2 linked regions of the Antarctobacter heliothermus genome follow. The protein of the gene in region 1 interacts with the protein of each later gene in a pairwise test. Links are inferred from orthologs where the notes say so. Each region holds a gene or a part of one and is shown on either strand. Other genes may lie near its edges. The genes, in order: ANTHELSMS3_RS13270 and ANTHELSMS3_RS04460.

Region 1 (15,441 bases):
CGCGGTCCAGCAATACTACCTCGATGCCCGCCTGAGCCGACACCAGCGCGATGCCTGCGCCCATCATGCCTGCGCCCAGAACGCCAACTTTAGTGACTTTCTGATCGGCCACGTCGGCGGGACGCACGGCACCTTTGTCCAACGCTTCCTTGTTGATGAACAGCGACCGGATCATGTTTGCCGAAGAGGGGTTCATCAACACGTTGGTGAACCAGCGCGCCTCGATTTTCAACGCGGTGTCAAAGGGCACCATCGCGCCTTCATAGACCGCTGACAGCAGCGCCTTGGCCGCCGGATAGACGCCCTTGGTCTTGCCGTTGACCATGGCGCTTGCACCGACAAAAGTCATGAAACCGGCAGGATGATAGGGCGCGCCGCCGGGCATCTTATAGCCCTTGGCGTCCCAAGGTTTGAGGATGTCTGCGTCCTTGGCATTCAGCACCCATTCCTTGGCAGCGGCCAGCGGATCTTCGACAACCTCGTCGATCACTCCGGCGGCCTTGGCCTTTTTCGGGTCGTTCAGCTTGCCCTCCAGCAGCAGCGGAGAGGCTGCCATGGCGCCCATCTTGCGCACAAGGCGCGTGGTGCCACCTGCACCCGGAAAGATGCCGACCATGATTTCGGGCAGGCCGATCTTGGCCTTGGGGTTGTCGGCGGCAAAGATGCGGTGCGTTGACAGTGGAATTTCCAGACCGATGCCAAGCGCTGTGCCAGGCAGGGCGGTAGCAATCGGCTTGCCGCCTTTATTGGTCTTGGGATCCATGCCTGCACGCTCGATCTTGCGCATGATGCGGTGGGCGTTCATGATCCCGTCAAAGAGGCCCTTGGCCGGGTCGTCGCCTGCCATTTCCTTCATCTTTGCGATGACCTTCAGGTCCATGCCCCCCGCAAAGCTGTCCTTGCCAGAGGTGATAACGATCCCCTTGATCGCATCGTCGGCCAGTGCCTGATCGATCAACCCGTCAAGGACATCCCAGGCCTCCAGCGTCATCACATTCATCGACTTGCCGGGCACGTCCCATGTGATCACCGCGACGCCATCTGCGTCCGTTTCCATCGTGAAATCAGTCATTCTCACTCTCCAGTATTTTTCGGGTGGCGCCCGGTCCACGCGTGGCGGTCTCGGACGTTGAGGTTTGCCGACATCTGTCATCCCTCTCCAGTGGGATGCAGAAATGCGGTCGATGTAAAAGGATCGGTGATCCGCTGGCCTTTGCGCATCAGGTTCATGCGGTATGAGGTCAGTCCTGTCCCGTCTGCGCAGTTTTCGAAACGCAGCGGTTCACGGGCGACACGAACAAGCGCCATTGCCTCGTATGTCCCTAGGTAGGGATCAAAGCTCTGTGGGGCGTCGGGGACGATGGCCAAGGTGGCGGTATCGCATCCGGTCACCTTACTGAACGGCGGCATTGATCGGGCGCGCCGTTTTTCGATGTCGCCGGTGACGAACTGTTCGGGTAAGCCGTCTTGGCACCGTTCGAATTCGGTAGCGGTACAGGTCTGGCTCACGGTTCAGTCACCTCCGCGCCATTCCGGCGCAAAAAGCGCATCTTGCCATCCTCGATCTCGACCCGCAGGTCGACATCCGAATACCAACCCGTCTCGCGGTCGGTGCGCGCGCCCACGACCACAAAAGCACCCTCGGCCATGGACCGATTGACGATATGGTGCCCGTTCTGGTCGCCGGCGGGAAAACCGCAGCAGTCGCCGGGCGTTAGCAATGTCTCTCCGGTATCGTCGACCAGTGTAAGAACACCCTCAGTCACGACTAGAAACTCATCCTGACGTTCGTGCCAGTGGCGCAGCGAAGACATTGCGCCGGGCGCAAGCCGGACCAGGTTTGCGCCGAACTGGGTCAGCCCGGCGGCATCGCCCAACCGTTGCTGACTACGTCCTTTCATGGCCATATCGTGCGGGGCAGGGTAGCTGGATCCCGTGCGGACAGGCACCGTGTTCAAATCGATCTTTGGCATCAGATCCTCCGTCCAGACCGCAAGCGTTCAAGGGTTCTCGTCCCGATCACTGTGTAGTCACTGTTGTTCATGTTGCAGCGCAGGAGGCTGACCCGCCATAAGGCCGCATCCTTGGTCAGATCCATTTCACAGATGAATGGTTCCAGCAGATAGGTCGCGCCCCGCATCACATAGGTCTTGTGGCGTCCGCTGATCTGCGTTGCAGCAGGATCCAGATACCGCGCATCGACGCAGATGCGGTGGTATTCAGTTGTGCCAAGGTTCAACAGGTTGTCCCGCTGTTCCGACAACATGAAAACCACATCCTCCAATCGCTCGATCTGCAAAGATCCGTCCGCCATATGGATCGTCAGCGGGACAGAGATCAAATCCTGAAGCCGGGACATGTCGCCGGAAAAAAACATGCTGGCCATCGCGTCGAGGCTGGCCTGATAAATGTCTGTCGGGCTGGTTGCAGTCATTCGATGCCTCGCGATTCCTCGACGGGCAGCGCCGATACCCTGAAATGAGTGGAAACAGCGAACTGTCCAACTCGGGTATTGAGAATGCCGGCTGCGCCGGACAATCGCGCGCGTCCAGTGACGCCCAGCAGGCTGGACGCCACAGTTCGCGCGATATCTGGCGGCATCGTCATCGGCTTACACGCGCTCGATGATGGTCGCGGCACCCATGCCGGACGCAATACACAGCGTGGCAAGCCCGGTGCCTTTGCCGGACCGCTCCAATTCGTCCAGCATGGTGCCGAGGATGATCGCCCCGGTCGCGCCCAGCGGGTGACCCATGGCGATGGAACCGCCGTTCACATTTACCTTGCTGTCATCCACGTCAAAGGCTTGCATGAAGCGTAACACAACCGAGGCAAAAGCCTCATTGACCTCGAACAGGTCGATGTCGCTGATCGACATGCCGCTGTCCTTGAGGATCTTCTGTGTCGCGGGGACCGGACCAGTCAGCATGATGGTCGGATCGGTGCCGATTTTGCAGGTCGCCCGGATGCGCGCACGCGGCTTCAGCCCGTATTTCTCACCGAACTCCTTGTTGCCGATCAACATAGCCGCAGAGCCATCGACGATGCCGGAGCTGTTGCCTGCATGGTGAATGTGGTTGATCCGCTCAAGATGCGGGTACTTCATCAGCGCGATGGCATCGAACCCCGGCATGACCTCACCCATGTCCTTGAACGACGGCTTGAGCGCGCCCAGCGTCTGCATGTCGGTGCCGGGACGCATGTACTCATCGTGATCAAGGATGGGCAAGCCGTTCACATCGCGTACTGTGACGATGGATTTTTCGAAACGCTTGTCCGCCCAGGCGGCGGCGGCCCGCTTCTGGCTCTCAACCGCCAGTCCGTCCGCGTCATCGCGGGAAAACCCGTATTCGGTGGCGATGATATCGGCCGAGATGCCCTGCGGGACAAAATAGCTGTCCATTGCGATCGACGGATCTACGGCAATGGCAGCGCCATCGCTGCCCATGGCCACGCGGCCCATCATCTCGACCCCGCCAGCGATATAGGCCTGACCCGCACCGCCCTTGACCTGGTTGGCGGCAAGGTTCACCGCCTCCAGACCCGAGGCGCAGAAGCGGTTGATGGCAAGGCCGGGAATGCTCTCGTCAAGATCAGAGGCCAGCACGGCGGAGCGCGCAAGACAGCCGCCCTGTTCGCCCACTTGGGTGACATTGCCCCAGATCACATCCTCGACCGCGTGGCCGTCAAGGCCATTGCGCTCTTTCACGGCATTCAGAACCTGCGCCGACAGACGCAACGAGGTGACTTCGTGCAGCGCGCCCTCCTTGCGGCCCTTGCCGCGCGGCGTGCGAACGGCGTCATAGATATATGCTTCGGTCATGTGAGATCCTTTTTCTTCAAGTCCGGTCCGCTGGGGAGCCGGGCATCAGGTCATAGGGGCTTTTCCATCGGGGCAGTGCCTCGAGGTTCGCCAGCCAACGGTCGATCGCAGGCCAATCGCTGCGCGCAAAACCGAAAGGTTCGGGATAAAAGAGATAGCCGCAACAGGTCAGATCGGCGTTTGTGGGCGCGTCCCCCACGATCCAGTCACGGTTTGCCAAATGCGCGTCGAGAATGCCGTAGGCGCTCTTGAGCCGGCCCTGCAGGAAGCCGATCACCTCAGCGGGTTGTTTCTCCCTGGGCAGGAAGTTCATCAGGAACCGGGTCATGCCGGCCACCGAGGAAAGTTTGTGATTGTCCCAGAGTATCCAGCGCAGCACGTCGCGCTCTTCCTCTTTGGACCGGCCACCGTAATGGCCGTAGGTCTCTGACAGATACTGCTGAATGACGCCGGACTGGCTGAGCCGGATGTCACCATCTTCGAGGACCGGGCATTCGCCCATCTCGTTGACGTCTTGGCGGTAGGGGTCGGAACGGGTCTCTCCGTTGAAGAAATCAACCTTGACTGGCTGCCAGTCGTGGCCTGCCAATTCCAGCGCCAATGCCGCCTTGTAAGAATGTCCTGACTCACCGAAGCAGTAGAGTTTCATTGTCATCGCGCAGCGCCTCCCGTCGCGCTTGTTGTTCCCGACAGAGCGGGGGTTTCACACCCCCGCACCCCCGTGGGCGTATTTGTCCAGAGAAGAAATAGCTGGCGCCTTCCCTGATAACGGCGCGTTAAGGTTAACGCGCCATGGTTGTTCTTGCGGTACAGGCTGGGGAGCCGATGACCGCCAGAGGAGAAGCCCCGTGCCTAGCCAAAGGCGCGGGCAAGGCGGGAAGGTTGACTGCAGCCCTGTGTATTGGGCCCGATACGCGACCTTCCTGTTTCTTCTCTGTGGCAAATACCCCAATCCCCCTCACCTCGCGGCACCGTACTAGAGGGCCCGCGCAATCAGCTCCTTCATAATCTCGTTTGTTCCGCCATAGATGCGTTGAACCCGGGCATCCGTCCACATCTCGGCCACCGCGTATTCCTGCATAAAGCCATAGCCGCCATGCAGTTGCACGCACTCGTCCAGAACTTCTCCCTGCGTGTCTGTCAGCCAGTATTTTGCCATGGCGGCCTTTTCGACGCTCAATTTGCCCTCCAGATGTTCGGCCATGCAGGCATCAAGGAAGGCACGGGCGACGGTCGTCTTGGTCTGGCATTCGGCCAGCTTGAAACGTGTGTTCTGGAACTGGGTCAGCGGGCCGCCAAAGGCCTCGCGTTCCTTGCAGTATTGAACTGTGCGTTCGACCGCGCCTTCCATCGCCCCAACGGCGCCACAGGCAATGATCAGCCGTTCCTGCGGGAGTTGCTGCATCATTTGGTAGAACCCCTGACCTTCGGCCCCGCCCAGCAAATTTTCCGGCGGGATCTCGACATTGTCGAAAAACAGCTCGGACGTATCGGCGGCGTGGCATCCGATCTTGTCGAGGTTGCGACCACGACTGAACCCTATGGCGCTATCGGTTTCGACCACCATCAGGGACATGCCTTTGGAACCTTCCTTGGGGTCGGTCTTGGCGGCCACGACAATCAGGTTTGCGTGTTGGCCATTGGTGATAAAGGTCTTTTGCCCACTCAGGCGGTAGGCGTTGCCCTCTTTTACGGCCTTGGTTTTCAGCCGCTGAACGTCCGATCCACCGGACGGTTCGGTCATTGCCAGCGCGCCGATCAGTTCACCGGTCACCATCTTGGGCAACCAGCGCGCCTTTTGCTCTTCGGTACCGTAGGACAGGATGTAATGCGCAACGATACCGGAATGGATGCCGTGGCCCCAGCTGGCGAGGTTCGCGCGCGAGGCTTCGATCAGGATCACGGCCTCGTGGCCGAAGTCGCCCCCGACGCCGCCGTATTCCTCGGGGATCGACGGGCACAGCAGGCCCAGTTCGCCCGCCTGCGCCCAGGTTTCGCGATCCATCTGGCCCTGCTTGCGCCATTTGTCATAGAGCGGCTGCCATTCGGTTTCGATGAACTTTGCCGTCATCTCGGCCAGCATGGCATGCTCGTCGGTCATCCAGTTCTGCGGCATCGGTCCTCCGTTATCTTTTGCGCTCGTCCAGTTCGGCGTTGAACAGCCGTAGACGGTGGGCCAGCGCGTCGGTGTCTGTCACGCTGTCGAAATGCTCGAACAGGAAAGACAGCGCCTCTCCTTCGTCGAGGCCTGCCTCATGGGAAAATTTTCGCAACTTGCGATAGCCGTCCTCGGTCATGGCGACCGGGAACCGGCGGGTCAGGCGGAATCGTTTCGGCATGGCATCCTCCGGGGCTGTGCGCGCGGCGGGGTGTCCCGCCGCGTCCACCTTTGCCTCAGAACGCGTCAGCCTCAAGCGCCATGACCGTATCGGCGCCGCTCTCGATCCGTTTGAGGTGTGTCGCGGTCATCGGCAGCTGTCGGACCATGTAATAGCGCCCAGTGGCGATCTTGGTTGCGTAAAAGTCGGAATTCCCTTCGCCGGAGGCCAGCTTGGCTTTGGCAGTCCAGGCCATTTTCGACCACATCAACCCAAGGCAGACATGCCCAAAGAGGTGCATGAAGTCATACGAGCCGGACAGCGCGTTGTTCGGGTTCTTCATGCCGTTTTGCATGAAATACATGCCCGCCGCCTGCAGATCCTTGGATGCCGCCTTGAGCGGTTCAAGGAATTGCGCGTCAAACTCTTCGTCCTGGCCTTTGTGCTCATTGGCAAAGCTCTTGACCATGTCGAAGAAGGCCATGACGTGTTTGCCACCGTCCAGCGCCAGCTTGCGGCCCACCAGGTCCAGCGCCTGAACGCCATTGGCGCCTTCGTAGATCATGGCGATGCGGGCGTCGCGGGCGAATTGCGACATGCCCCATTCCTCGATATAGCCGTGGCCGCCGTAGACCTGCTGCGCGGCGGTGGCCATCTCGAACCCCTTGTCGGTCAGGAAGCCCTTGACCACTGGGGTCAGCAGCGAAATCAACCCGTCGGCGGCGGCGTCGTCCGTCTTGTGCGCGCGGTCGATCATCGACGCGCCCCAAAAGACAAAAGCCCGCGCCGCTTCGACAAAGCTTTTCTGGTCCATCAGATTGCGGCGGATGTCGGGGTGCACGATCAGCGGGTCGGCGGGACCGTCAGGGTTTTTCGCTCCGGTGACGTCGCGGCCCTGAAGGCGGTCCTTCGCGTATTCCACGGCGTTCTGATAGGCGACTTCGGCTTGGGCGTAGCCTTGCAGGCCAACACCCACCCGCGCCTCGTTCATCATGGTGAACATGGCGCGCATGCCTTTGTGTTCGTCGCCTAGCAGATAGCCGGTGGCCTCGTCGTAATCCATGACACAGGTCGAGTTGCCGTGGATGCCCATCTTTTCCTCGATCTTGCCGACCGAGACGCCATTGCGCGCGCCGGGGTTACCCTCGGCGTCCACGATGAACTTGGGCACGATGAACAGCGATACACCCTTGATGCCCTCGGGGCCACCGGGGATCTTGGCCAGAACCAGATGGATCACGTTCTGGCTCATGTCGTGGTCACCGGCAGAGATAAAGATCTTCTGTCCGGTAACTTTGTAGCTGCCATCGTCCTGCGGAACGGCCTTGGTGCGCATCAGGCCCAGATCCGTGCCGCAATGCGGTTCGGTCAGGTTCATGGTGCCGGTCCATTCGCAGGTCACCATCTTGGGCAGATACATTGCCTTCTGCTCATTGGACCCATGCGCGTGGATCGCCGAGTAGGCACCGTGGGTCAGGCCCGGATACATGTTAAAGGCCATGTTCGCGGCAGAGAACTGTTCGCCTACAGCGGTGGCCAAGACGTAGGGAAGGCCCTGGCCGCCATATTCCGGATCACAGTCCAGCGCCGTCCAGCCGCCTTCACGCATCTGGTCAAAGGCTTCAAGAAACCCAGTTGGTGTGCGAACCACACCGTTTTCCAGCACACAGCCCTCTGTGTCGCCCACCTGGTTCAGCGGCGCCAGCACGTTTTCGGCCATCTTGGCGGCTTCGCCAAGGATCGCCTCCAGAGTGTCGCGGTCCAGATCCTCATATCCTGGGATCTCTTGCGTGCCGATCTTCAACACGTCGTCGAGTATGAAAACCTGATCCTCGGTTGGCGCTGTGTAGCTGGGCATGTCTCTCTCCCTAAAGTCCTGCCCGCGACCCGATCTATTGGGCCGCGCGCTTTTGCTCCATAGAGGCCAGCATCCGCTCGCCCCATTTCATCTGGTCCTGCAACTCTTCGATCGCGGTGTTCAGTTCATCTCGCTGCCGGATCAGATCCGCCAGCCGGCCCTTGGCCACCCCATAGGCTGCTTCCAGCTGCGTCTGCTGCTGGTCACCCACATGGTACAGGTCCAGCAGCTGCCGGATCTCCTCCAGGCTGAACCCAAACCGCTTACCGCGCAGGATCAGTTTCAGCCGGGCCCGGTCACGCCGGGTAAACAGCCTTTTCTGGCCTTCGCGGATCGGGAAGAGCAGCTCCTTCTGCTCATAAAAGCGCAGGGTCCGAGGGGTTACCTCAAACGCTGTGCACATTTCCCGGATCGTCATCAGTTGCTCGTCTGTCATGTCTCGCATCCCCGGATCTCCATTTTCGTCACATTGGCGTCACGTTGAGGAGGTGCAGGTTGTGCCGCTTTCATACAATGGGAATTCTCGTTGACGTAACTCATACGCTGCGTCACTTTCTTCTTGACGTAAGATAAGGCAAGGTCAAGCCGTCCGGTGCGCAACAATTTTACCAAAGGGTAAAATTTCTGTCTGTGGAATGGCTGTGATTGTTGTGATGACGACAGAGCAGGCGGCAGCGCCCGCCGATCAACCGGCGCTGTTCAGGGTCTCTGCAGTCTCATCACGCAGCGATTTCAGTTCACCCATCGCCTCGTCCAGCTGTCTGCGCTCATCTTCAAGTTGCGCTAATTGCCGGTCCGCCATGGCTACCCAGGCGCGCATCTGCGCCTCTGTGCCCTCATGTTCGTAGATCAACAGCCATTGGCGGATGTCTTCAAGCTGAAACCCGAATTTGCGACCGCGCAGAATCAGCGTCATCCGCGCAATCTCACGCGGGCCGTAGTGGCGCGCGCGGCCATCGCGGTCCGGTGTCAGAAGCTCGATATATTCATAGTAACGCAGGGTTCGCGGTGTGACGTCGAACTTTGCGCACATCTCCTTGAACGTCAGTCGCGTGTCGCCCATGTCCTGTCTCCCCTCGTCCAGACGGAATTTAGGGCCCCGCCGACCCCGAGACAACCCGCTGTCACGGCTGTACCCGTTTCGGGCCGCTTGCAGCGCTCGGCCCGCGCGCCCATAAAGACCGCCAAGGAGACCCTCCATGAGTGCAGACAAAGCCCGGATTGCCCGCCAGTTCATTGATTCCATACCGCATTGCCGTGCGCTGGGGATGGAAATCACCGAAATCGGCGATGGTTTGGCCGAGATCCAATTGCCATATGACGCACGCTTTATCGGTGATCCCGAAACCGGGGTGATCCATGGCGGGGCGGTCTCTGCGCTGATGGACACCTGCAGCGGCGCGGCCGTCATGAGCCATCCGCGATCCCCGGCAGGCACCGCCACCATCGACCTGCGCATCGACTACATGCGCCCAGCCACGCCGGGCCAGACCATCACCGCGCGGGCCGAATGCTATCATATCACCCGGTCAGTTGCCTTTGTCCGGGCCACTGCGACGGACGATGACCCGGACAGGCCGGTGGCCACGGCGGCAGGCACCTTTACAGTCGAGGGCAAATGATGGCGCGCACACCTCCTGAACCCGTTCAGATCATCAAGCAGCGCCGGGATGCGGCCCTGTCGGCGCTGGTATCGGGCGTGCCTTACATGCAGTATCTCGGGGTGAAATTTGACCGTCGCGGCGATGAACTCACCGCAATTCTGTCCTATGATGAAAAGCTGATCGGCAACCCGTTCCTGCCCGCGATCCACGGCGGTGTAACGGCCGCCTTTCTCGAGATGACGGCCATGGTCACGCTAAGCTGGACCTATCTCTGGCAGGACATTGAATCCGGCGCACTTGATCCCGACGACATGGCGCGTGGTGCGCTGCCACGCCTGCCAAAGACCATCGACTTTACCGTCGACTACCTGCGCACCGGCCTGCCGCGCGATGCCTACGCCCGCGCCCGCGTGACCCGTTCAGGCCGACGCTATGCCAGCGTTCAGGCCGAGGCGTGGCAGGACAATCGCGACCGCCCCATCGCCGAGGCAACGGCGCATTTCCTGATGCCGCGTCGGGAAGAGTGATCCGCCCGTGATGCCGTCCTTGTCGCCCCGCCGCACCTTTCACATGCCAAGGATCTGATCCAGTGGCGGAGGCTTGATTCCGCCACGATGTCCGACAGTCAAAGTGCCATGACCACACCAGAGCCCATCACCCACGCCCGTGTCCTGCGGATCGCCGTTCCCATCGTGCTGGCGAACATGACAGTGCCGCTGCAAGGCGTGGCCGACACCGCCGTGATCGGCCAGATCCCCGATGCCACACCGCTTGCCGCCGTGGCCGTCGGCGCGGCTTTGTTGTCGACCCTGCTGTGGGTCTTTGGGTTCCTGCGGATGGGGACGGCGGGCATGACCGCGCAGGCGCATGGGGCCGGAAACCGGGCCGAGGTCGCAGCGCTGCTGACACGCGCGTTGATGATCGGCGGGGCAGGGGGGCTGTTACTGATCCCCCTCATGGGACCGATTGCCGATTTGGGTTTTGCCTATTCACCCGCCACCGACGACGTGAAGTCCTTGGCCCGCGACTACATGGACATCCGCATCCTGTCAGCGCCGGCTGCGGTGGCGATCTTCGGGATCAACGGCTGGCTGGGCGCACAGGAACGCACCCGCGCGATGCTGGTCCTGCAAATCTGGATCGTCAGCCTGAATGTCGCCTTGAACCTGCTGTTTGTCGTGGGCTGGGATCTTGGGGTTCCGGGGCTGGCATGGGCCACGGTCTGCGCCGACTGGACCGGCTTTGCCCTTGGGCTGTGGCTGTGCAGAGGGGCATTTGCCAACCCGGCATGGCGCGACTGGCCCCGCGTCTTTGACCGCGCCCGACTGCGGGTTATGGCGATGGTCAACAGCGACATCCTGCTGCGCTCACTGATGCTGGAGGCGGTGCTGCTGTCTTTCATCTTCTACTATAGCGCGGGGTTTGGTGTCGCGGTGCTGGCGGCCAGCCATGTGCTGCTGCATTTTATCCAGATCATGGCCTACGCGCTGGACGGGTTCGCCTTTGCCGCCGAGGCGATGGTGGGGCAGGCTTTTGGCGCGCGCGCACTGGATCGGCTCAGACGCGCGGTCTGGCTGACCAGCCTCTGGGGGTTCCTGTCGAACTTTGCATTTGCCTTGGCCTTTGCCTTGTTGGGCGGGCTGATCATCGACGGGATGACCAAAGATCCGGAAGTGCAGCAGGCGGCCCGCCGGTTTCTGCCATGGATCGTGCTGGCACCGGTGCTTGGGCTGCCGGCCTGGATGCTGGACGGCATATTTATCGGCGCGACCCGGACCCGCGACATGCGCAACATGATGGCTATTTCTGTCGGGATTTATTTTGTCGCCGCCACGTTGCTGATCCCGCTTTGGGGACCGCACGGCATGTGGGCGGCGCTGATGATCGCCTTTATCGCGCGCGGTGTCACCTTGGGTCTGCGTTATCCGTCACTGGAACGGGCAATGCAGTAACAAAGACGCGAGGCGTGGCGTAAACCTATGGCAAAGAACTAGACGACCGGTCTAATCGTTCCTATTTGCCCCTCATGACAGAGACGCCAAATACCCGCCAGACAATCCTTGACGCCGGTCAAGCCCTGATGCTGACGTCCGGCTTTGCAGGATTGGGCCTCTCAACCCTGCTCAAGGCGGCGGGGGTGCCAAAGGGGTCGTTCTATCATTGGTTCGAGTCCAAGGAAGATTTCGGCCGTGCCGCGATTGAGGTCTATTCCGAAAGCTACATCACCCGGCTTGACGCACTGCTTGAGGGGCCGGGAACGGCGGCGGACAAACTTGACCGGTTCTTTGGCGCTTGGATGTCTGACGCCGCGAGCGCGGGACTGGCGGAACGCTGCCTTGTGGTCAAATTGGGGGCTGAGGTGTCCGACCTGTCCGAAGCAATGCGCGCGGCGATGGACCGGGGCGTGCAGCAGTTCATTGGCCGTCTTGCCGTTCTCTTGGGGCAGGGGGCCGAAGATGGCAGTCTGCGCACCCTTGCCGATCCGCAATCCGAGGCCCGCCGCATCTACGCGTCCCTACTGGGCGCGGCAATTTTGACCCGTATTTCGCGAGATGATGTCGCGCTGCGCGATGCAACGAACGACGCCCGATCGCGTTTGAAACCCTGAAAATCCCAAACACTCCAGACAAGGAATACCACGATGAAAGCCGTGATCCACGAGACATTCGGCGACCCCGCCGAAGTTCTGAAAACCGCCATGATCGACACGCCCAAACCCGGCAAGGGACAGGTGCTGATCCGCACCATCCTGTCGACCATCCACAACCATGACCTCTGGACGGTGCATGGCAGTTACGGCGTGAAACCCGATCTGCCTGCCACCGGCGGAACTGAGGCTGTCGGGGTGATTGAGGCGCTGGGCGATGGCGTGCCCGAAGACCTGAAGGGCAAGCGCGTCACTTCTGCCGGGGCGATGGGCACTTGGGCCGAATATTTCACCGCTCCCGCTACGGGCATCATTCCATTGCCTGACGCGATTTCCGATGAGGCGGGCGCGCAATTGGTCGCCATGCCCTTTTCGGCTATCGCCTTGCTGGAATTCCTGCATGTCAAAACGGGCGACTGGATCGTACAGACCGCCGCAAATGGTGCCGTGGGCAAAATCCTTGCCAAGCTGGCTGAGGCGCGTGGCGTCAAGGTTCTTAGCCTCGTCCGTCGCGCAGCGGCCAAGGCCGAGCTGACAGACCTAGGCATCGACAATGTTCTGTCGACCGAAGACGACGGTTGGATTGAGGCGGCAAAGGCGATCCTTGGCCCGGACGGCGCACGCGCCGCCGTGGATTCTGTCGGGGGTAAGATGGGCGCCGATCTGGTTGAATTGCTGGGACAAGAGGGCTTGTTGGTCACCTTCGGCACCGCCACGGGTGCGCCTTTGGAACTTGATACGGGGCCAATCATCTTCAAACACATCACGCTCAAGGGGTTCTGGGGCAAGAAGGTCATCGAAGAGATGCCCGCCGACGACCGCACCCGCCTGATGACGGAACTGGTGACACTCGCCGCCCAAGGCAAACTGCCTTTGACCGTGGATCAGACCTTTACCCTTGATCAGGGGCAAGAGGCTGCCGCCGCCGCGCGCACTCCGGGCCGCAAGGGCAAGGTCATGTTCCGGACCTGACCTCACCTGCCTAATTCCACACCTTGCGCCCCCAGAGCCAATCTGGGGGCGCTTTTCGTTGGGTTTGCCTCTGGTCACCACTGCCCCAAATGCCCTATTCAGACGTCCAGACAGAGGAGTGGCGCAATGGACGATCTCATAAACAGCTTCATGACCGGCCCGGATGAGAAGGGCCGCTTTGGCATCTTCGGGGGCCGCTTTGTCTCCGAGACACTGATGCCGTTGATCCTCTCTCTGGAAGAGGAATACGAAAAGGCTAAGACGGACGACAGTTTTTGGGCGGAAATGGATTTCCTCTGGAAGCACTATGTCGGTCGCCCCAGCCCGCTGTATTTCGCCGAACGCCTGACCGAACGCCTCGGTGGTGCCAAGGTCTACATGAAGCGGGACGAGCTGAACCACACCGGCGCACACAAGATCAACAACGTGCTGGGCCAGATCATCCTTGCCCGCCGCATGGGCAAGACGCGGATCATCGCCGAAACCGGTGCGGGTCAGCACGGTGTGGCCACCGCAACCGTCTGCGCCAAGTTCGGTCTGAAATGCGTGGTCTACATGGGCGCGCATGACGTGGAACGGCAGGCGCCGAATGTCTTCCGGATGAAGCTGTTGGGCGCAGAGGTTGTCCCGGTGACCTCTGGCCGTGGCACGCTCAAGGACGCGATGAACGACGCGCTGCGCGACTGGGTGACCAACGTACGCGACACGTTCTACTGCATCGGCACCGTCGCAGGACCCCATCCCTATCCGGCCATGGTCCGCGATTTCCAGTCGATCATCGGCAAGGAAACCCGTGAGCAGATGCAAGAGGCCGAAGGCCGCTTGCCCGACACTCTGGTTGCCGCCATCGGCGGTGGTTCCAACGCCATGGGCCTGTTCTTTCCCTTCCTTGATGACAAGGACGTTGCCATCATCGGGGTCGAGGCGGGCGGCAAAGGCGTCAACGCCAAGATGGAACATTGCGCCTCACTGACCGGCGGCCGCCCCGGCGTCCTGCACGGCAACCGCACCTATCTGTTGCAAGACGACGACGGTCAGATCCTCGAAGGATTTTCGATCTCCGCGGGCCTCGACTACCCCGGTATCGGGCCAGAGCACAGCTGGCTGCATGATGTCGGTCGCGCGCAATACGTCTCGATCACCGACAAGGAGGCGCTGGCCGCCTTCCAGCTGTGCTGCGAGACTGAGGGCATCATTCCCGCGCTAGAACCCAGCCACGCGCTGGCCCATGTGGCCAAGATTGCGCCGGATCTGCCCAAGGACCACATCATCTGCATGAACATGTGTGGCCGGGGCGACAAGGACATCTTTACCGTGGCCAAACACCTTGGCGTTGACATGTCCGCCACCGAAGGGCGCAACGCGGGCTGACGCTGCCTTGGTACCCAAATCGACGGAAGCGGCTTGCTCATCCGATGATGTGTGGGGCGATTCTGTCGGTGCGGCGTGTCTGCGCCGACCTGCAGTTGATCGCCCTGCAGGACGTGATCCAGCGGCGTGAGGAAACGATCGCGATGCGGTCGCTTCTGAACACTGACAAGGTCACGGAGGACAACCCCATGATGCTACGGCTGAAAGAGCTTAAGGCACTGGAGGCGATCTCTGGCGAGGTCGATCATCTCACCGTCCACGACGGGACTCAGGGCCGTTTGCGTAAGGTGATCCGACGCATGTGGGCTGCATTCATGGTGTGGAAACGAAATTCAGTCCGAAAATACCCTGCTTGACGGTAATTTTCCGCATTTGGCCAATTTGGATTGATCGTCAGGTCTTCGCGTCAAAGGCATTCTGTTCGAGAATAGGCAGACGCACGATGTCCAGAGCAGAACGATGCGTCGCCGCCAGATTGACCTTGGGCGCGCAGCCTTCGTCATGTGCCTGCAAAAAGCGCGCCGCGCACAGGCACCATTGGTCGCCCGGTTTCAACCCGGCAAAACCGTATTCTGGCCGCGGCGTCGACAGGTCGTTGCCGACGTATTTGGAATAGGCGAGAAACTCGGCCGTCATGACCGCACAGACCGTATGGCTGCCCTGATCTTCGGCGCAGGTGTTGCAGTGACCGTCCCGAAAGAACCCGGTCACCGGGTCGTGTGAGCATGCCTCAAGCGCACTGCCCAATACGTTGAAGGAGGGTTCTTTTTTCAACATGTTTGACTGTCCTTCATTGGCCCGCAAGTCGGCGCAGCATCTGAAGCGCGTCGTCAAAGGCTCCGGCCTCG
Region 2 (15,663 bases), 1.8 Mb from region 1 along the record:
CCTCTGGCTACAACCAGAACTGCGCCCGCTGTCACGGGCTTGAGGTGATCTCGGGCGGGCTGGCCCCTGACCTGCGGTTTCTTGAGGCCGAGGAATACGGCGATGAGTGGTTCATGGAGCGGTTCCGCACTGGCTACACCCAGAACGGCGTGACCAAGATGCCCGCCTTTGGCGAGTTGCTGGGTCAAAAGGCGGCTTGGGCGATCCGTACCTATGTCGAGGCGCGCCCGGACGATGAGCAGATGGCCGAGTTGACACCCGAGTTGAAGGAGCTGCGTGATCAGCTGGCCGCTTGGGCAGAAAACCCCGAAGGGGCCGATCCCGAAGGCATGACCGCCAAATTGACCGAATTCGCCGAAAGCATCGAGACGCTGAGCGGCGCGCCTTTTGCCGACAGTGCCGCCTCGCGGGCTGTGATTGTGCTGGATGGCACCGTTGACGGCTATCGCAAGGCCGCAGAGGCGCTGACCATCGGCTTGTCGGCGGCGCACTGACCATGATCGCAGCGCGTGCTTTCCGTTCTGTTGTCTTGACGCTGGGCCTGTTGGCAGGGCTGGCGACCACGGCGACTGCGCGTTGCGAAGACTGGGTGCCGCAGCCCAAGCCGCAGAATGCCAGCCGTGACATCGTTGGTCAGGAACTGGATGTCATTCTGGACCGGGGCTGGATCGAGTTTGCGGTCTTTGACGACTACCCGCCCTATTCGTTCGAGGAAGGCGGCCAGCCGCGCGGCATCGACATCGACATCGGCAAGCTGATCGCCGAGGATCTTGGTGTCGCTCCCCGGTTCAAGCTGGTAGCGGCGGGGGAAAACCTGGACGCCGATCTGCGCAACACCCTGTGGCAGGGGCCGGTTGTGGGTGGCGCGGTGTCGAACGTGATGTTGCGTGTGCCCTATGACAGCGCCTTCACCTGCCGGGTAGAACAGGTGGTCTTTACCGGCCAGTATCAGACAGAGGGGATCGCCATTGCCTATAACAAGGCAGCCTACCCCGAGGAAAAGCCCGTTCCGGCCTATTTTCGGTTCGATACGGTTGCAGTCGAGAACGATTCGATTGCAGATTTCTACCTGACCTCGCTTGCGGGCGGGCAACTGAAGGATAACATCCGACGCTTTCCCGATATGACACAGGTCATGGCTGCGCTGGCGGCGGGTGAGGTCAAGGCTGCCATGGGACCGAAGGCGCAGCTGGAGTATGGTCTGACTGATGATCTGGCCGTACATCAGCCGCCGCTTCCGGGGTTTGCGGTCGGAAACTGGACCATCGGTCTGGGCGTCAATTTCCGGTATCGCCCATTGGCTTATGCGGTGGACGACGCGATTTATGCTGCGCTTTCAGATGGCCGTATCGCGGCTATTTTCGAAAGCTACGGGTTGAGTTTCACGCCGCCTGAGCGTTGAGTGTGCCGGGCAAGGATAAGGGGCGCTATGGCGTTCCGCAGAACGAAGAGGGTTGAGAGATGCAGATGAAAGACAGCCGCGAGATCGCGGCCCCCCGGGACGTTGTATGGGCGGCGATTCTCGACCCTGAGGTGCTCAAGTCGTGTGTGCCGGGCTGTACAGAGATGACCGGCTCCGCCGAAGAGGGCTTTGAGGCCACGGTGGTGCAAAAGGTCGGCCCGGTGAAGGCGACCTTTAAGGGCCAAGTGACCATGTCGGCGATGGACGCGCCCAATTCGGTCACGCTGTCCGGTGAGGGCAAAGGCGGTGCCGCCGGCTTCGCCAAGGGCGGCGCCAAGGTCGACCTTGAAGAAATTGAGAATGGCACCCTGCTGACCTACGAGGTTGACGCCAAGGTCGGCGGCAAGCTGGCGCAGCTGGGCAGCCGCATCATCGACGGCTTTGCCAAGAAGATGGCCGACCAGTTCTTTACCAATTTCCAGAACGCGCTGGAGACTCCGGTCGACGGCGAAGAAGTCGAAGCCGCGCCCGACGGCGACGACAACCACAAGAAAGGCTGGTTCAAGCGCCTCGTAAAGGGCTGACACCGGCAAGATCCATAGACCCAGACAAGATTTATCCAGGGAGGATAGCAATGGCAGAAGTAACGATGAAGGTGAACGGCAAAGCCGTCACCAAGTCGGTCAAGGGCAACACCCTGATGACCGATTTCCTGCGCGATGAACTGCGGCTGACTGGTACCCATGTGGGCTGTGACACCTCACAGTGCGGCGCGTGCAATATCCATGTGAACGGGTCGCTGGTCAAAGCCTGCACCATGTTCGCCGCCGAGGCCGAAGGCGCCGAGGTCTCGACCATCGAAGGCCAGTCCGCTGCTGACGGCACGTTGAACGTGATCCAGCAGGCGTTTCAGGACCACCACGGCCTGCAGTGCGGCTTTTGCACGCCCGGCATGGTGATGGCAGCGGCCTCGCTGCTCAAGGAAAACCCCAAGCCGTCCGAGGCCGAGGTGCGCGATTACCTCGAAGGCAACATCTGCCGCTGCACCGGCTACCACAACATCGTCAAGGCGATCCTGGCAGCATCCGGTCAGGACGTGTCGGCCATCGCTGCAGAGTGATCTGTTACGGGGGCGGACTCAGGTTCTGCCCACGACAATTCCGTAGGGTGGGTTTCAGCCCACCGACTTTAGGGAGGAGACCCCATGCCCAAAGATCATGGCATTGGCGCAAGCCCGAAGCGGCGTGAAGACGTTCGCTTTCTGACTGGTGCCGGTAATTATACCGACGACATCAACGTACACGGCCAAGCGTACGTGTATTTCCTGCGCTCCGATATGGCGCACGGCAAGATCAACAACATCGACACGGCGGCGGCCGCTGACATGCCCGGTGTTGTGCGCATCTTCACCGGTGCGGATTTTGAGGGCGTGGGCGGCCTGCCCTGCGGCTGGCAGATCACCGACAAGAACGGCGACCCGATGAAGGAACCGGCCCACCCGGTTCTGGCTCAGGGCAAGGTCCGTCACGTTGGCGACCCGATTTGCGCCGTTGTCGCTGACTCGCTGGAACAGGCGCGCGATGCCGCCGAGGCGATCGAGCTGGACATCGAGGAACTGCCCGCCGTTGTCGACATGCCGCGCGCGTTGCAGGCTGACAGCCCCTTGGTGCATGACGATTTGTCCGACAACCTGTGCTATGATTGGCAGTTCGGCACCGACACCGAAACCACCGACAAGGCATTTGCCGACGCGGCGCATGTGACGACGCTGGAACTGGTGAACAACCGTCTGGTCGCCAACCCGATGGAACCGCGCGTTGCGGTCGGCGACTACAACCGTGCCAATGACGAAAGCACGCTGTACACCACCTCGCAGAACCCGCATGTGATCCGGCTGCTGATGGGCGCCTTTGTCCTTGGCATCCCAGAGCACAAGCTGCGCGTTGTGGCCCCGGACGTGGGCGGCGGTTTCGGCACCAAGATCTTTCACTACGCCGAAGAGGCCTTCTGCACCTTCGCGTCGCGTCAGATCAACCGCGCCGTCAAATGGACTGCCTCCCGGTCAGAGGCGTTCATGTCGGACGCCCATGGTCGTGACCATGTGACCAAGATCGAACTGGCGTTGGACGCAGACAACAACTTTACCGCTGTGCGCACCAACACCTATGCCAATATGGGTGCCTATCTGTCGACCTTCGCCTCGTGTACGCCGACATGGCTGCACGGCACGCTGATGGCCGGCAACTACCGCACGCCGGCGGTGCAGGTGAACGTAAAGGCCGTCTTTACCAACACCGTGCCGGTGGACGCCTACCGTGGAGCGGGCCGCCCCGAAGCGACCTATTCGCTGGAACGCCTGATCGACAAGGCCGCGCGCGAACTGGGCGCAGACCCGATCAAGCTGCGCCGCCAGAACTTCATCACTTCCTTCCCCTATGCGACCCCGGTTGCCGTCGAATACGACACCGGCGACTACGTCGCGACGATGGACAAGATGGAAGAGATGATCGACGTCGCAGGCTTCCCCGCCCGCCGCGCCGAATCTGAATCCAAGGGCATGCTGCGCGGTTTGGGCATCAACTGCTTCATCGAGGCTTGTGGCATCGCGCCGTCGAACCTTGTGGGTCAGTTGGGCGCGCGCGCCGGTCTGTATGACGCCGCCACCGTGCGGGTGAATGCGACCGGGTCGATCAGTGTCATGGTCGGCGCACACAGCCACGGTCAGGGCCACGAAACGGTGTTCCCGCAGGTGGTTGCGGAAATGCTGGGCATCGACGAATCGATGATCGATATCGTGCATGGCGACACCTCCAAGATCCCCTTCGGCATGGGCACCTATGGCTCACGCTCGCTGGCGGTTTGCGGATCGGCCATGGTGCGTGCGACCGAAAAGATCATCAATAAGGCCAAGAAGATCGCCGGTCACCTGCTTGAGGCGTCCGAGGCGGATATCGAACTGAAAGACGGTCAGTTCAGCGTTGCCGGTACGGATAAATCCGTGGCTTGGGGGGATGTGACCCTTGCTGCCTATGTGCCGCACAACTACCCGCTTGAGGACATCGAACCCGGCCTTGAGGAAACCGCCTTTTACGATCCGGCCAACTTCACCTACCCCGCTGGTGCCTATGCCTGCGAGGTCGAGGTTGACCCGGAAACCGGCAAGGTCACGATTGCAAAATTCGTGTCTGCGGACGACTTCGGCAACGTCATCAACCCGATGATCGTCGAAGGTCAGGTCCATGGTGGTATCGCTCAGGGCATCGGTCAGGCGCTGTTGGAAAACTGCTCCTACGATGAAAACGGCCAGTTGCTCAGCGCGTCCTACATGGACTACGCCATGCCGCGCGCCGACGATCTGCCGCAGATGTCGAACTATCAGGTGGACCATTCGTGCCAGACACCGTGCACGCACAACCCGCTGGGTGTGAAGGGCTGCGGTGAGGCCGGTGCCATCGGCTCGCCTCCGACAGTTGTGAACGCAGTGCTCGACGCGCTGAATTCCGGCGGTCATAACGTAGCCCATATCGACATGCCGGTTTCGCCTTCGCGCGTTTGGGCAGCGATCAACGGATAATGCCTGCCCCCGGCCTGACAACAGGGCCGGGGGAACTCAACAGGAGGACAAGAAATGTATTCATTCGATATGGTCCGGCCCACCAGTGTGGCCGACGCGGTTTCGGCCCTTGGACAGGAAGACGCTCAGGCGCTGTCCGGTGGTCAAACCCTGATCCCGACGCTGAAACAGCGTCTGGCCAGCCCCTCGGTTCTGGTCAGCCTGACCGGCATCGCGGACATGAAGGGCGTTTGCCGCGAAGACAGCGGTGACCTTGCCATCGGTGGCGGCACCACCCACGCTACCGTCGCGGCAGAGGCGGCCTCGATCTACCCCGGTCTGGCGAAACTGGCCGGCGGCATCGGCGATCCGGCGGTCCGCAATCGCGGCACCATCGGCGGCAGCATTGCCAACAACGACCCGTCGGCCTGCTACCCGGCGGCGGCGCTGGGTTCGGGCGCGACGATCGTGACCAACAACCGCGAAATCGCGGCAGACGATTTCTTTCAGGGCATGTTCACCACCGCTCTGGAAGAGGGTGAAATCATCACCTCGGTCCGCTTCCCGGTGCCAGAGGTCGCAGGCTACGCCAAGTTCGAACAGCCCGCCTCGCGTTTCGCGCTGACGGCTGTCTTTGTGGCGAAATACGCCGACGGCGTGCGCGTTGCGGTGACAGGAGCGTCCGAAAACGGCGTCTTCCGCTGGACCGAGGCAGAGGCCGCGCTGTCGTCCAACTTCTCTCCCGATGCGGTGGCCGGTCTGTCGCTGTCGGGCGACGACATGATCTCCGACCTGCACGGCACCGGCGCCTACCGCGCCCATCTTGTCGGCGTGATGACCAAACGCGCGGTCGCCGCGGCTAGCTGAGCCGCCTTTGCGTGACCTCAAAGACCCCCGGTATCGCCGGGGGTCTTTTCGTCTCTGGCGTTTCTTCTGTCTGGAATAAGCGTCGGGGGCAGGCGCCCTAGACCGTCCGCAGATTGCCCTCCGCATCGACTGCGGTGATCCGGTTCAGTCCGGCCTCCCGTTTCAACCTGCGAAGCCGGTTAAGATCCATGAACACCGCGGCCGTGGACAGCGCATCCGCCCAAGTCGCGCTTGCGGCCTCTATGCTGACCGTAGACCAAAGCGGTGGCCGCCCGTCCGGGGCAAGGATGTGCCATTGGTCTCCTAGTCGCAGCGCGGCGGGGCTAGAGCTTGCAATCGCACGGTCACTCAGGGCCAACGTGCTCACGATCCCCTGTTCCGGATCGGACAGTCCTAGCGTGAAGGGGCCTCCCAACGCCGCCTGTTCGCCAATGTCGATCAGCGCATGGTCAAACCCTGCGGCCTTGAGGTGACCACGCACAAAATCTGTCGCAAATCCCTGCGCGATTCCGTTCAGTGTGAGTTTCTGACCAGCCCGCAGGCGAATCCCGTCGGTCTGACTATTGATGACCCCGCGCCACCCAATCAATTTGCGGGCTTCGGCCGTGTCACGCCCGTCTGCCAACGCTCTCCACAGTGGTTGAACTGTCGGATCGAACAATCCGTCTGTCAGCGCGTATGCGGCGTCGATATCGTCCAGAATGCCCCGCAGGTCGGCAGGTGACCTGAGGAATCCGTTGCGGTTAAGGCGCGAAAGCGCGGAGTCGGACCGATACAGGCTAAAAGCACGCTCCATATCGTCCAGATGTGCTGGGATTGTCGTCAACGTGCGCTGCACCAATTGTCTTGGGCCTTTCAGCGTCACACTGACATCGGCCCCCATGGCTTGACCCGTCCATGTTCCGCGATAGGGTGCGGCCCGGCTTAGGCTGGGCGCGCTCGCGAAAGCGGCGGAGAGAGTCAGGAAACGCCGTCGCTTCATGCTGCCCGCCTCCGTTCGCGTGTCTTCAAAACCAGCGGCACGCATTGTGCCGGATCGTCGTGGATCGTGACGCAATCCAGGCAGCCAAAGCACTCGCCATAGTCGATCTTGCCGGTTTTCGGGCCCGCCTTCGGGATCGCCTGATACTTGCAGCGCACAGAGCAAAGCTGGCAGGGGCTGCCGCACTCTGCCCGCCGCGCGATCCAGTCGCGCCCGCGCAACAGCCCGCCCAGCGCCATCAGCGCCCCGAGCGGGCAGATGTAGCGGCAGAACCCTTTGAACAGCACCGCCGACAGCAGCAACAGCCCCACCGCATAGGCGACATAGTACCATTCACGGACAAAGAACGTGGTGACGGCGGTCTTGAACGGCTCCACCTCTGCCGCCTTGTCCAACGCGCCCGGCGCGACAAAGGCCAGCCCCACCAGCCCCGCCAACACGCCGTATTTCACCAGCTTCAACCGCGCATCCCACCTTGCCGACACCGTCACCTGCGGCAGGCGCAGCAACCGCCCCAGATGATGCGCAAACTCTTGCATGGCACCAAAGGGACACAGCCAGCCGCAGAACAGCGCCCGCCCCCAGACGACAAAGCCGACAATCGCCGCGCCCCAGACCAGCAGCGAAAACGGATCATACAGCAGAAAGGCATAGCTGCCGCCCTCCCACGCCGTGCGGATCACCCCGATCACCGTGACGATGGACAGTTGCCCCTGTCCCCACCAGCCCACAAACCCCGTCATGACCGCCAGCACCGCCAGCCGCACAGGCGTAAAATACCGCAGACCGGCCAGCGCCGACTGCCGCCAGAACAGCACCGACAACAGCCCCGCCAGACCAAGGCCCAGCACAATCAGGTCAGTTTGCCGTTCGCGCAGCGCTGCCCGCCACGGCGGCAGGGCGCGCGGTGCCTCGGCGCGGGCAAAAAACCGGGCGTCGGTGGCCTGCGTGGATGACAGCGCGACGCTGCCCACCTGCGGCATGAAAGAGCCGTGCTTGCGCACCGCCTCCACATGCAGCGTCCAGGGTTCTGTCGGGTCAAACCCCAGCCGCCTGTCGGTGCGCAGGATCATCGCCTTCCCGTCCCGCACCGCCTCTGGCAGGTCGTCGCGCAAGGAAAACAGCAGATCGCTGTCCCGCAACGCAATCGGCAGGCCAAACTGTTCGGCTGTCAGCAGATCGGGCGAGGTGTTGCGCACGAAATCCTCTGTGATCAACCCGTGCCGCCCCGCCTCGATCAACGGGATCGGCTCATCAAAGGTCGAAATGGTCAGGAACTCCTGCACCTCGGCAAAGGACGGCCCGTCCAGCACCGCCCGCGCAATCGACGGCGGGCCAAGATCGACAATCCACAGATCCAGATAGGCCCCTTCAGGGTCTTCCTTGGCCGCCGGGTCGTCATCTTCCCACAGCGTTCCGGCAAATTCTGCCTCGATCTGGGCGTTGGTCACACGGTGCCGGGTCGCCAGCCCCTGCGCCACCAGATCGTCCCATGTCAGGGCTTCATCCACCGCAGGATCGGGATAGGCGGGCGGGCCGGCGGATACGCCCTGCATCTTTTCCCGCGCCACCTGCAAGGTCGCGGCCAGAATCGATTCATGCGCGATCCGCACGCTGGCGGTCGCCTTGGTCACACCGTCCAGATAGACCAACGCGCCGGTGCCGCCGCTGTCGCCATAGGGCGTGCCCACCACCATCGGCGCGGCGATGGAATGGCCCCGATACTGGGTAAAGAACGCCTCAAACGCCGCCTGCCCAAGGCCGGACACAAAGATCGGCTCGTTATGGCTGACCAGTTGGACATCCATGAACCGCCCCTCAAGGTCCAGCAACACCAAGGCGTTGATCGGCGCGCCGGAAAAGCCGGGCAGGGGGGCCAGCGGTTCGGTTTCAAAAATATAGCCTGCGGTGATCCCGCCCGCATTCTCCAGCGTCCAGACGCCTTTGTCGTTCACCGGTTCGCCCAGAATGAAAGGCGGAATAACCCGCTCTGCCAAGGCGTCGCGGCTCAGCGTCTCGGCCTGCGCAAGGCCCGCAAAATGGATCAGGCAGGACGCCAGCAGAACAAGGACATATCGCATGAGGCGCAGCCTATGACGCGCCCGCAACCTGCCCAAATGCGACCTTGGTCCAATGGGCGGCGGCGACGGACCACAGCCTAGGGTGCGGCGCAGGGATCTACGACTATAGGCGCGGTGAAACGGCGCGACCCCCGTGTTAGCCTGCCCCCCAAATCTGGCACGACGGGGAGGGTCCGCCATGTTTCTTCGCACAACGCTGGTTGCGCTGCTGGGTCTCTTTGCGGGGGCGGCTATCGCGCTGGACGATCCACAGACCCCGCTGAGCGATCCGATGCAGTCGGGCATGTGGGATTATCACCAGAAGGGGCTTTTGGGTGATCCCGCCGACATCCGCTTTGACGATCGCGTGGTGTTGCGTGCGCCCGCCTCGGCCGAGGATAGCCTGAATGTCCCCCTGCTGGTCGACGCCACGGCGATCCCGGACGTCAAACGTATCGTGGTCAGTGCCGATTACGGCCCGATCCCGCACATCCTGACCTATTACCCCGATCAGGCCGACGCCAAGCTGTCGCTGCGGTTCAAGATTGATCAGGCCACCGCCATCCGCGCCAGCGTCGAGACGCACTCCGGCGCATGGCATGTCGGTTCAATCTATATCGACGCGGCGGGCGGTGGGTGCACTGCGCCTGCCCACGCCTATGCCAACGACGATTGGGAAGAGAAACTGGGTGAGGTACACGGGCGGCTTTGGTCCGCCGCCGGGCGCGCCCGCCTGATCGTGGATCACCCGATGGACACCGGATTGGCCGATGGCATCCCGGTGTTCATCATTCAGGATCTGTCCTTGCAACGGGATGACGGCACGCAACTGGCGCGGCTGGAACTGGCAGAGCCGGTGAATGAGGACCCGGCCTTTACCTTTTACTTTGCCAAGGGCGCACTGCCCGCCTCGGTCAAGGTGGTCGGGCGCGACAACAACGGCAACCGCATCCGCGGCGTTCTGAGCGAAGGTGACCTGAACTGATGCTGACACGTCGCACGATTCTGGGCGCGCTGGCCGCTCTGCCGCTGGCCCCGCGCGCCTTTGCACAGGCCCGTCTGTCCTATGATCTGGTCGCCAAGCCGCTGGCCGATGGTATCTGGATGGTCGAAGGCGCAACCGACCACTTCTCGATGCAGAACGGCGGCGCGATTGTGAACATCACCCTGATCAAGGGCGACAGCGGGCTGATTCTGATCGATACCGGATCATCGCGCCGCTATGGCGAGGCGCTGGTGACTCTCGCCCGCAGTCTGGACATTCGCGGCATCTCGACCGTGGTAAACACCCACCATCACCCCGACCATTTCTTTGGCAATCAGGTCTTTGCCGGGACGCCGATCCTTGCGCTGGGCGAGACGCGACAGGCCGCGCTGGCAGAGGGCGAAGGCTTTGCCGACAACATGTATCGTATTCTGGGCGACTGGATGCGCGGCACAGAGGTGGTGCCACCAACGGATGTGATCGCGGGCGGCGATATCCGTCTGGACGGCCGCGATTTCCTCGCTCTTCCGCTGGGCGGACACACGGCGGCGGATCTTGCCCTGCTGGACCGCCGGACAGGCACTCTGATCGCGGGCGACCTTGTGTTCCACAACCGCGCGCCGACCACACCCAGCGCCGACTTGCCGCGCTGGATCGCATCACTGGATGCGCTGGACGCGCAGAAACCGGCGCTGATCCTTCCTGGCCACGGCCCCGCCGACCCGACCGGGGCGGCGATCACCCAGACCCGCGACTACCTGCGCTGGCTCGACACCGCGCTGCGCGACGGCGCCCAGTCCGGTCTGGACATGGTCGAACTGATGGACACCCCCCTGCCAGAGCGGTTCGCCACCATGGGCGCGCAGCCGCAAGAGTATCAGCGCTCTGTCACCCACCTGTTCCCGGGGATCGAACTGGAAGAGCTGCCGCGCGGCAACTAGTCGACGTTGACCGGCACCGGATCGACCGGCTCCAGCACCCCGCCCATGTCCAGCCACCCGTCCGTGCCCAGCCGGAACCAGTGCACACGCGCATACCCCATCGCTGCGATCCTCTGCGCGGCGTTCCAACTCATCCAGCAATCGGCGACACAGTACACCACCAAGGGCCGCGCCATGTCGCCGCCCGTCGCCTGCGTCAGCCCCTCTGCCAGATAGCGCTGCATGACCGCGCTCAACTGCCCGCGCCCCACCTCGGGCAGCCAGATCGCGCCGGGCAGGCTCAGCCGCTGTTGCGACACCAGCCAGGTGCCATCCAACTCATCGAACCGCGACTGCTGTGCGCCAAAGACATCCAGCGCCACGGCCCCCGCCGCCAGCAGGTCGCGCGCCTCGACCGGCGATACCAGAACCGCAGGCGCGGGAATGTCGTCAGGCGTCGGCGCCCTCTGCCGCCCAACGCGATACCCCGTCGCGGGGTCAAACAGATCCGGCCGCGCCTCTTGATGCTCGGCATAAGGGGCCGCCGCCAATGGCGCGGTAGACAGACACAGGATCAGGGCAAATGCGCGTTTCATGGCCACAGACTAGGCCGCAAGGCCGCGCAGCGGAACCCGCCCTTGCCTTTGCGGGCGAGACTCGGGAAAAGAACCGCGCGCGGGCATCGGCACGCAACGTATTTCAAGGACAGGGATTACAGAATGGCCCCCAAATTCGGAACAAGCGGCCTGCGCGGCCTCGTCGTGGAACTGACCGAACCGCTGGTGCACGACTACGTCACCGCCTTTCTCAGCGCCTGCCCCCACGGCGGCGCGGTGCATGTGGGCCGCGACCTGCGCCCCTCGTCGCCGCAGATCGCAGGCTGGGTGATCGACGCCATCCGCGCGGCGGGCCTCAAAGCGGTGGACTGCGGCGCGGTCCCGACACCCGCGCTGGCGCTGTCCTCGCTGAACGCGGGCGCGGCGGCGGTCATGGTCACCGGCAGCCACATTCCTGCTGACCGCAACGGGCTGAAATTCTACGTCCCCACCGGCGAGATCTCCAAAGAGGATGAGGCGCTCATCAACAGGGCCCTCGGCCAAACCGCCCCCGACGCCGAACAAGGCAGCCTGACACAGGCCGACGCGCGCGCCGCCTATGTTGCCCGCTACACGGACGCCTACGGAACCGAGGCCCTGCAAGGGCTTCGCGTTGGCGTCTACCAACACAGTTCCGTCGCGCGCGACATCATGATCGACGTGGTTCAGGCGCTGAGCGGCACCGCCATCGCCATCGCCCGCTCAGACAAATTCATCCCGGTGGATACAGAGGCGCTCGACCCGGACACCAAGAAACTCTTCGCTGGATGGTTCGCCGAACACGACCTGCAAGTGCTGATCTCGACCGACGGCGACGCCGACCGCCCGATGCTGGTGGACGATGCGCAGCGCGTCGTACCGGGCGACGTTCTGGGCGCAGTGACCGCTGCCTCACTGGGGGCCAAGGTGATCTGCACGCCCGTCTCCTCCAACACCATGATCGACGCCGAGGGTGTCTTTGACTTTGCGCAAATCACCCGCACCAAAATCGGCTCTCCCTTTGTGATCGCTGCGATGGAGGATGCGTTGCAGGCCGATCCCGCCGCCCGCGTCGTGGGGTATGAGGCAAACGGCGGCTTCCTGCTGGGCTTTGCCGCCCAAGCACCCACCGGAAAGCTCGCGCCGCTGATGACCCGCGACTGCCTGCTGCCGAACCTCGCCCCGCTGGTTGCCGCCCGCGCCGCCGGTCAGCCGCTGTCGGCCCTGCTGGACGCGCTGCCGCCCCGCTTTACCGCCGCCGACCGCATTCAGGGAATTGCCACGGAAACCTCCAAGGCGTTCATCGCTAAACTGACCGAGGATGCCGCCGCCCGCGCGGCCTTCTTCGCCGCGACCGGCCCGGAATCCGCGCTGGACACAACCGACGGGCTGCGCGTGACCTTCGCCAATGGCGACGTGGTCCACCTGCGCCCCTCGGGCAACGCGCCAGAATTTCGCTGCTATGCAGAGGCCGGATCGCGGGACACCGCCACCGCACTGGTAGACACCTACCTTGGCAAACTGGGCGCAACGCTCAGCGCCTGATAAAAACGAACAAAGCCGCAAGGAGCACTCCCTGCGGCTTCTTCTCTGTCAAAATACCCCAATCAACCGGGCGTCGCTGCGATCAGCCCGCCTTGGTCAGCGCATCCACCGCCGCCAAACCCTTCAACAAGCGCGCCAGATCATCGACCGGCACCATGTTCGGCCCGTCGCTGGGCGCGTTGTCCGGGTCTTCGTGCGTCTCGATAAACACAGCGGCGCAGCCCACGGCCAGCGCGGCGCGGGCCAGCGGTTCGACAAACTGGCGCTGCCCGCCAGAGGATGTTCCCTGTCCGCCGGGCAATTGCACCGAATGGGTTGCGTCGAAGACCACCGGATAGCCGGTCTCGCCCATGATCGGCAGCGACCGCATGTCCGACACCAGCATGTTATAGCCAAACGAAGTGCCGCGCTCACAGAGCATGATCTTTTCGTTCCCGGTCGAGGCGATCTTGGCCGCGACATTGGCCATGTCCCAAGGGGCCAGGAACTGCCCCTTCTTGACGTTGATCGCGGCCCCGGTTTCGCCGGCTGCCAGCAGCAGGTCGGTCTGCCGCGACAGAAAGGCCGGGATTTGCAGCACGTCCACGGCAGAGGCGACAGTGGCGCATTGGTCGGGCGCGTGCACATCGGTCAGCACCGGAACCCCGAATTCTGACCGGATAGTCGATAGGACGCGCAGCCCCTCTTCCATGCCGATACCGCGCTTGCCCGACAGGGATGAGCGGTTGGCCTTGTCGTAGCTGGCCTTGAAGATCCAGTTCACGCCTGCGGCCTCTGCTGCCGCCGCGATCCGTTCGGCCAGCATCCGCGCGTGATCCAGCGTCTCGATTTGGCAGGGACCGGCGATCAGGGTGAAAGGGGCGGCGTTGGAGACGGTATAGTCCCCGATTGAAACGTCCGTCATGCGATGCCTTCCTTTGCCAGCACGCCTTCGATGCGCGCCACGTCCACAGGGTTGTTGAGTTCCCAGAATACCCGGCCTTTGCCCTCGACCGGAACACAGGTCACCGGCACGCCGTTTTCGAGGAACCGCAGCTGTTCCAGCCCCTCGGCCTTTTCCAGCGGCCCCTCGGGCCATGACATATAGGCCTCCAGCGCCTCGGGGCGATAGGCATAGACGCCGACGTGGTGCCAGACCTCGGGCGGGGTCTCCAGCGATCCGACGAAGGGCAGCACTTCCTTGGAGAAATATAGCGCAGTGCCATCGGCGCGGGCGACGGCGGTGGTGCCGCCAACGCGGCCGTTCTGGCGGTCGGTCACGAAATTGGTCAGCGTCTCGGCATCACAGCGCAGGATCGGCGTGGCCATCCGCACCGCCGGGTCGGCCATCCGTTCAATCAGCGCCTCGACGAACCACGCGGGCGTCAGCGGCGCGTCCCCTTGCAGGTTCACCACGCAGTCGGGGGTGTGCTGCAGTTGCGCAACGCCCTCGGCACAGCGTTCGGTGCCGTTGCGCGCGTGTTCCGACGTCATCAGCACATCCGCGCCAAAGCCGCGCGCCGCCTCGGCGATACGGCTGTCGTCGGTCAGCACATAGACCGCGTCGGCCCCCTTGACCGCCTTCGCCGCCTCCCAGCTGCGCTGGATCAGCGATTTCGCCTCACCCGTCGCGCCCGTCAGTTCGACCAGCGGCTTGCCCGGATACCGGGTCGAGGCATAGCGCGCGGGGATGAAGATGACCGCGCTCATGCCACACCCGCCCGCAGCGCGTCGTGGATGTGCAGCAGGCCAACCAGCCGGTCACCGTCGGTCACCAGCAGGACCGTGCGTTTCGTCGTGTTCATGATGCCAAGCGCCTCGATCAGCAGGGTGTCGGGGGCGGTGACCAGCGGTCCACGCGTGGCAACCTGCCCCGCACGGCGGTCCATCAGCCCCTCCATGTTGCGGCGCAAATCGCCGTCGGTGATGATGCCCATCAGCCGCTCACCCTCATCGACCAGCGCGGCCACGCCGAACCCCTTCTGGCTCATCACCAGCAGGCATTCGGACATCGGCGTGTCCTCTTGCACGAGTGGCAGTTCCTCACCCCGGTGCATGACGGCAGAGACATGCAGCAGTTGCGCCCCCAAAGTCCCGCCGGGATGGAAGGCCGCGAAACTGGAGCGGTCGAACCCCCGGCTCTGCATCATCGCCACCGCCAACGCATCCCCCAGCGCCATCGCCATCGTCGTCGAGGTGGTCGGCGCCATGCCGATGGCACAGGCCTCTGGCGCGTCGGGCATCAGCAGGACAAAATCCGCCGCCCGTGACAGGGTGCTGTCCGCCCCCTTGGTCATCGCCACCAGCGGAATCGAGAACCGCGCGCAATGGGCGATCATATCGGCCAGTTCCCGCGTCTCGCCAGAGTTCGAAATCAGGATCACCGCGTCCGACGGCGTGATCATGCCCAGATCGCCATGGCTCGCCTCTCCCGGATGGACGCCCTGCGCAGGCGTGCCGGTCGACGCAAAGGTGGCGGCGATCTTGTTGGCCACATGGCCGGATTTGCCCATGCCGGACACGATCACGCGCCCCTGCACCTGCAACAGCCGGGCAACGACGGCGTCAAAACTGTCGGGAAGTTCATCGCCCAGCCGCGCCAATGCGGCGCTTTCGGTGGCTAGGACGGTGCGGGCGACCCGGGAAGGGCTGTCTGTCATGATTGTCTGCTCGGCTGTTGTCAGCCTGCGTGCTTTAGCGCCTCTGCCGGACCTTGTCCAATCGCGCAACAGTTTGCCGCGACGCGGCATGCGCAAGTTGACATTTGCCCCCTCACCGCCGCATGTCGTCGCCAT

Evidence for each region.
Region 2: the proteins of ANTHELSMS3_RS13270 (region 1) and ANTHELSMS3_RS04460 interact in binary tests that used the Escherichia coli proteins (3 or more experiments, as listed by UniProt). The link is inferred for Antarctobacter heliothermus from one-to-one orthologs.

Annotation. Positions count from the first base shown.
Region 1 is NZ_CP022540.1:2,774,090-2,789,530, forward strand. Bases 10,664-13,420 are described here. They hold ANTHELSMS3_RS13270 (TetR/AcrR family transcriptional regulator), read left to right. Parts: upstream 10,664-11,629; coding sequence 11,630-12,211; downstream 12,212-13,420. Other genes in these bases: ANTHELSMS3_RS13265 (MATE family efflux transporter), read left to right, coding at 10,664-11,555; ANTHELSMS3_RS13275 (zinc-binding dehydrogenase), read left to right, coding at 12,245-13,222; trpB (tryptophan synthase subunit beta), read left to right, coding at 13,349-13,420. In the rest of the region: ANTHELSMS3_RS13200 (3-hydroxyacyl-CoA dehydrogenase NAD-binding domain-containing protein), read right to left, coding at 1-1,072; ANTHELSMS3_RS13205 (hypothetical protein), read right to left, coding at 1,150-1,509; ANTHELSMS3_RS13210 (cupin domain-containing protein), read right to left, coding at 1,506-1,973; ANTHELSMS3_RS13215 (hypothetical protein), read right to left, coding at 1,973-2,434; ANTHELSMS3_RS13220 (acetyl-CoA C-acetyltransferase), read right to left, coding at 2,612-3,823; ANTHELSMS3_RS13225 (glutathione S-transferase family protein), read right to left, coding at 3,840-4,478; ANTHELSMS3_RS13230 (acyl-CoA dehydrogenase family protein), read right to left, coding at 4,800-5,939; ANTHELSMS3_RS13235 (hypothetical protein), read right to left, coding at 5,950-6,162; ANTHELSMS3_RS13240 (acyl-CoA dehydrogenase C-terminal domain-containing protein), read right to left, coding at 6,218-7,999; ANTHELSMS3_RS13245 (MerR family transcriptional regulator), read right to left, coding at 8,034-8,435; ANTHELSMS3_RS13250 (MerR family transcriptional regulator), read right to left, coding at 8,685-9,062; ANTHELSMS3_RS13255 (PaaI family thioesterase), read left to right, coding at 9,199-9,621; ANTHELSMS3_RS13260 (PaaI family thioesterase), read left to right, coding at 9,621-10,130; more of ANTHELSMS3_RS13265, read left to right, coding at 10,218-10,663; more of trpB, read left to right, coding at 13,421-14,593; ANTHELSMS3_RS13285 (hypothetical protein), read left to right, coding at 14,638-14,949; and 2 more genes. UniProt on the Escherichia coli protein: Involved in response to both electrophiles and reactive chlorine species (RCS). Represses the transcription of the nemRA-gloA operon by binding to the NemR box.
Region 2 is NZ_CP022540.1:936,060-951,722, reverse strand. The notes cover bases 12,685-15,663. They hold ANTHELSMS3_RS04460 (3-deoxy-manno-octulosonate cytidylyltransferase), read right to left. Parts: upstream 14,579-15,663; coding sequence 13,790-14,578; downstream 12,685-13,789. Other genes in these bases: ANTHELSMS3_RS04455 (KpsF/GutQ family sugar-phosphate isomerase), read right to left, coding at 14,575-15,528; kdsA (3-deoxy-8-phosphooctulonate synthase), read right to left, coding at 12,972-13,793; ANTHELSMS3_RS04470 (phosphomannomutase), read left to right, coding at 12,685-12,889. Also shown: cytochrome c-550 PedF, read left to right, coding at 1-494; ANTHELSMS3_RS04520 (substrate-binding periplasmic protein), read left to right, coding at 497-1,402; ANTHELSMS3_RS04515 (CoxG family protein), read left to right, coding at 1,462-1,986; ANTHELSMS3_RS04510 ((2Fe-2S)-binding protein), read left to right, coding at 2,037-2,522; ANTHELSMS3_RS04505 (xanthine dehydrogenase family protein molybdopterin-binding subunit), read left to right, coding at 2,607-4,976; ANTHELSMS3_RS04500 (FAD binding domain-containing protein), read left to right, coding at 5,031-5,822; ANTHELSMS3_RS04495 (FAD:protein FMN transferase), read right to left, coding at 5,920-6,804; ANTHELSMS3_RS04490 (4Fe-4S binding protein), read right to left, coding at 6,801-8,885; ANTHELSMS3_RS04485 (quinoprotein dehydrogenase-associated SoxYZ-like carrier), read left to right, coding at 9,064-9,849; ANTHELSMS3_RS04480 (quinoprotein relay system zinc metallohydrolase 1), read left to right, coding at 9,849-10,790; ANTHELSMS3_RS04475 (rhodanese-like domain-containing protein), read right to left, coding at 10,787-11,365; more of ANTHELSMS3_RS04470, read left to right, coding at 11,489-12,684. UniProt on the Escherichia coli protein: Activates KDO (a required 8-carbon sugar) for incorporation into bacterial lipopolysaccharide in Gram-negative bacteria.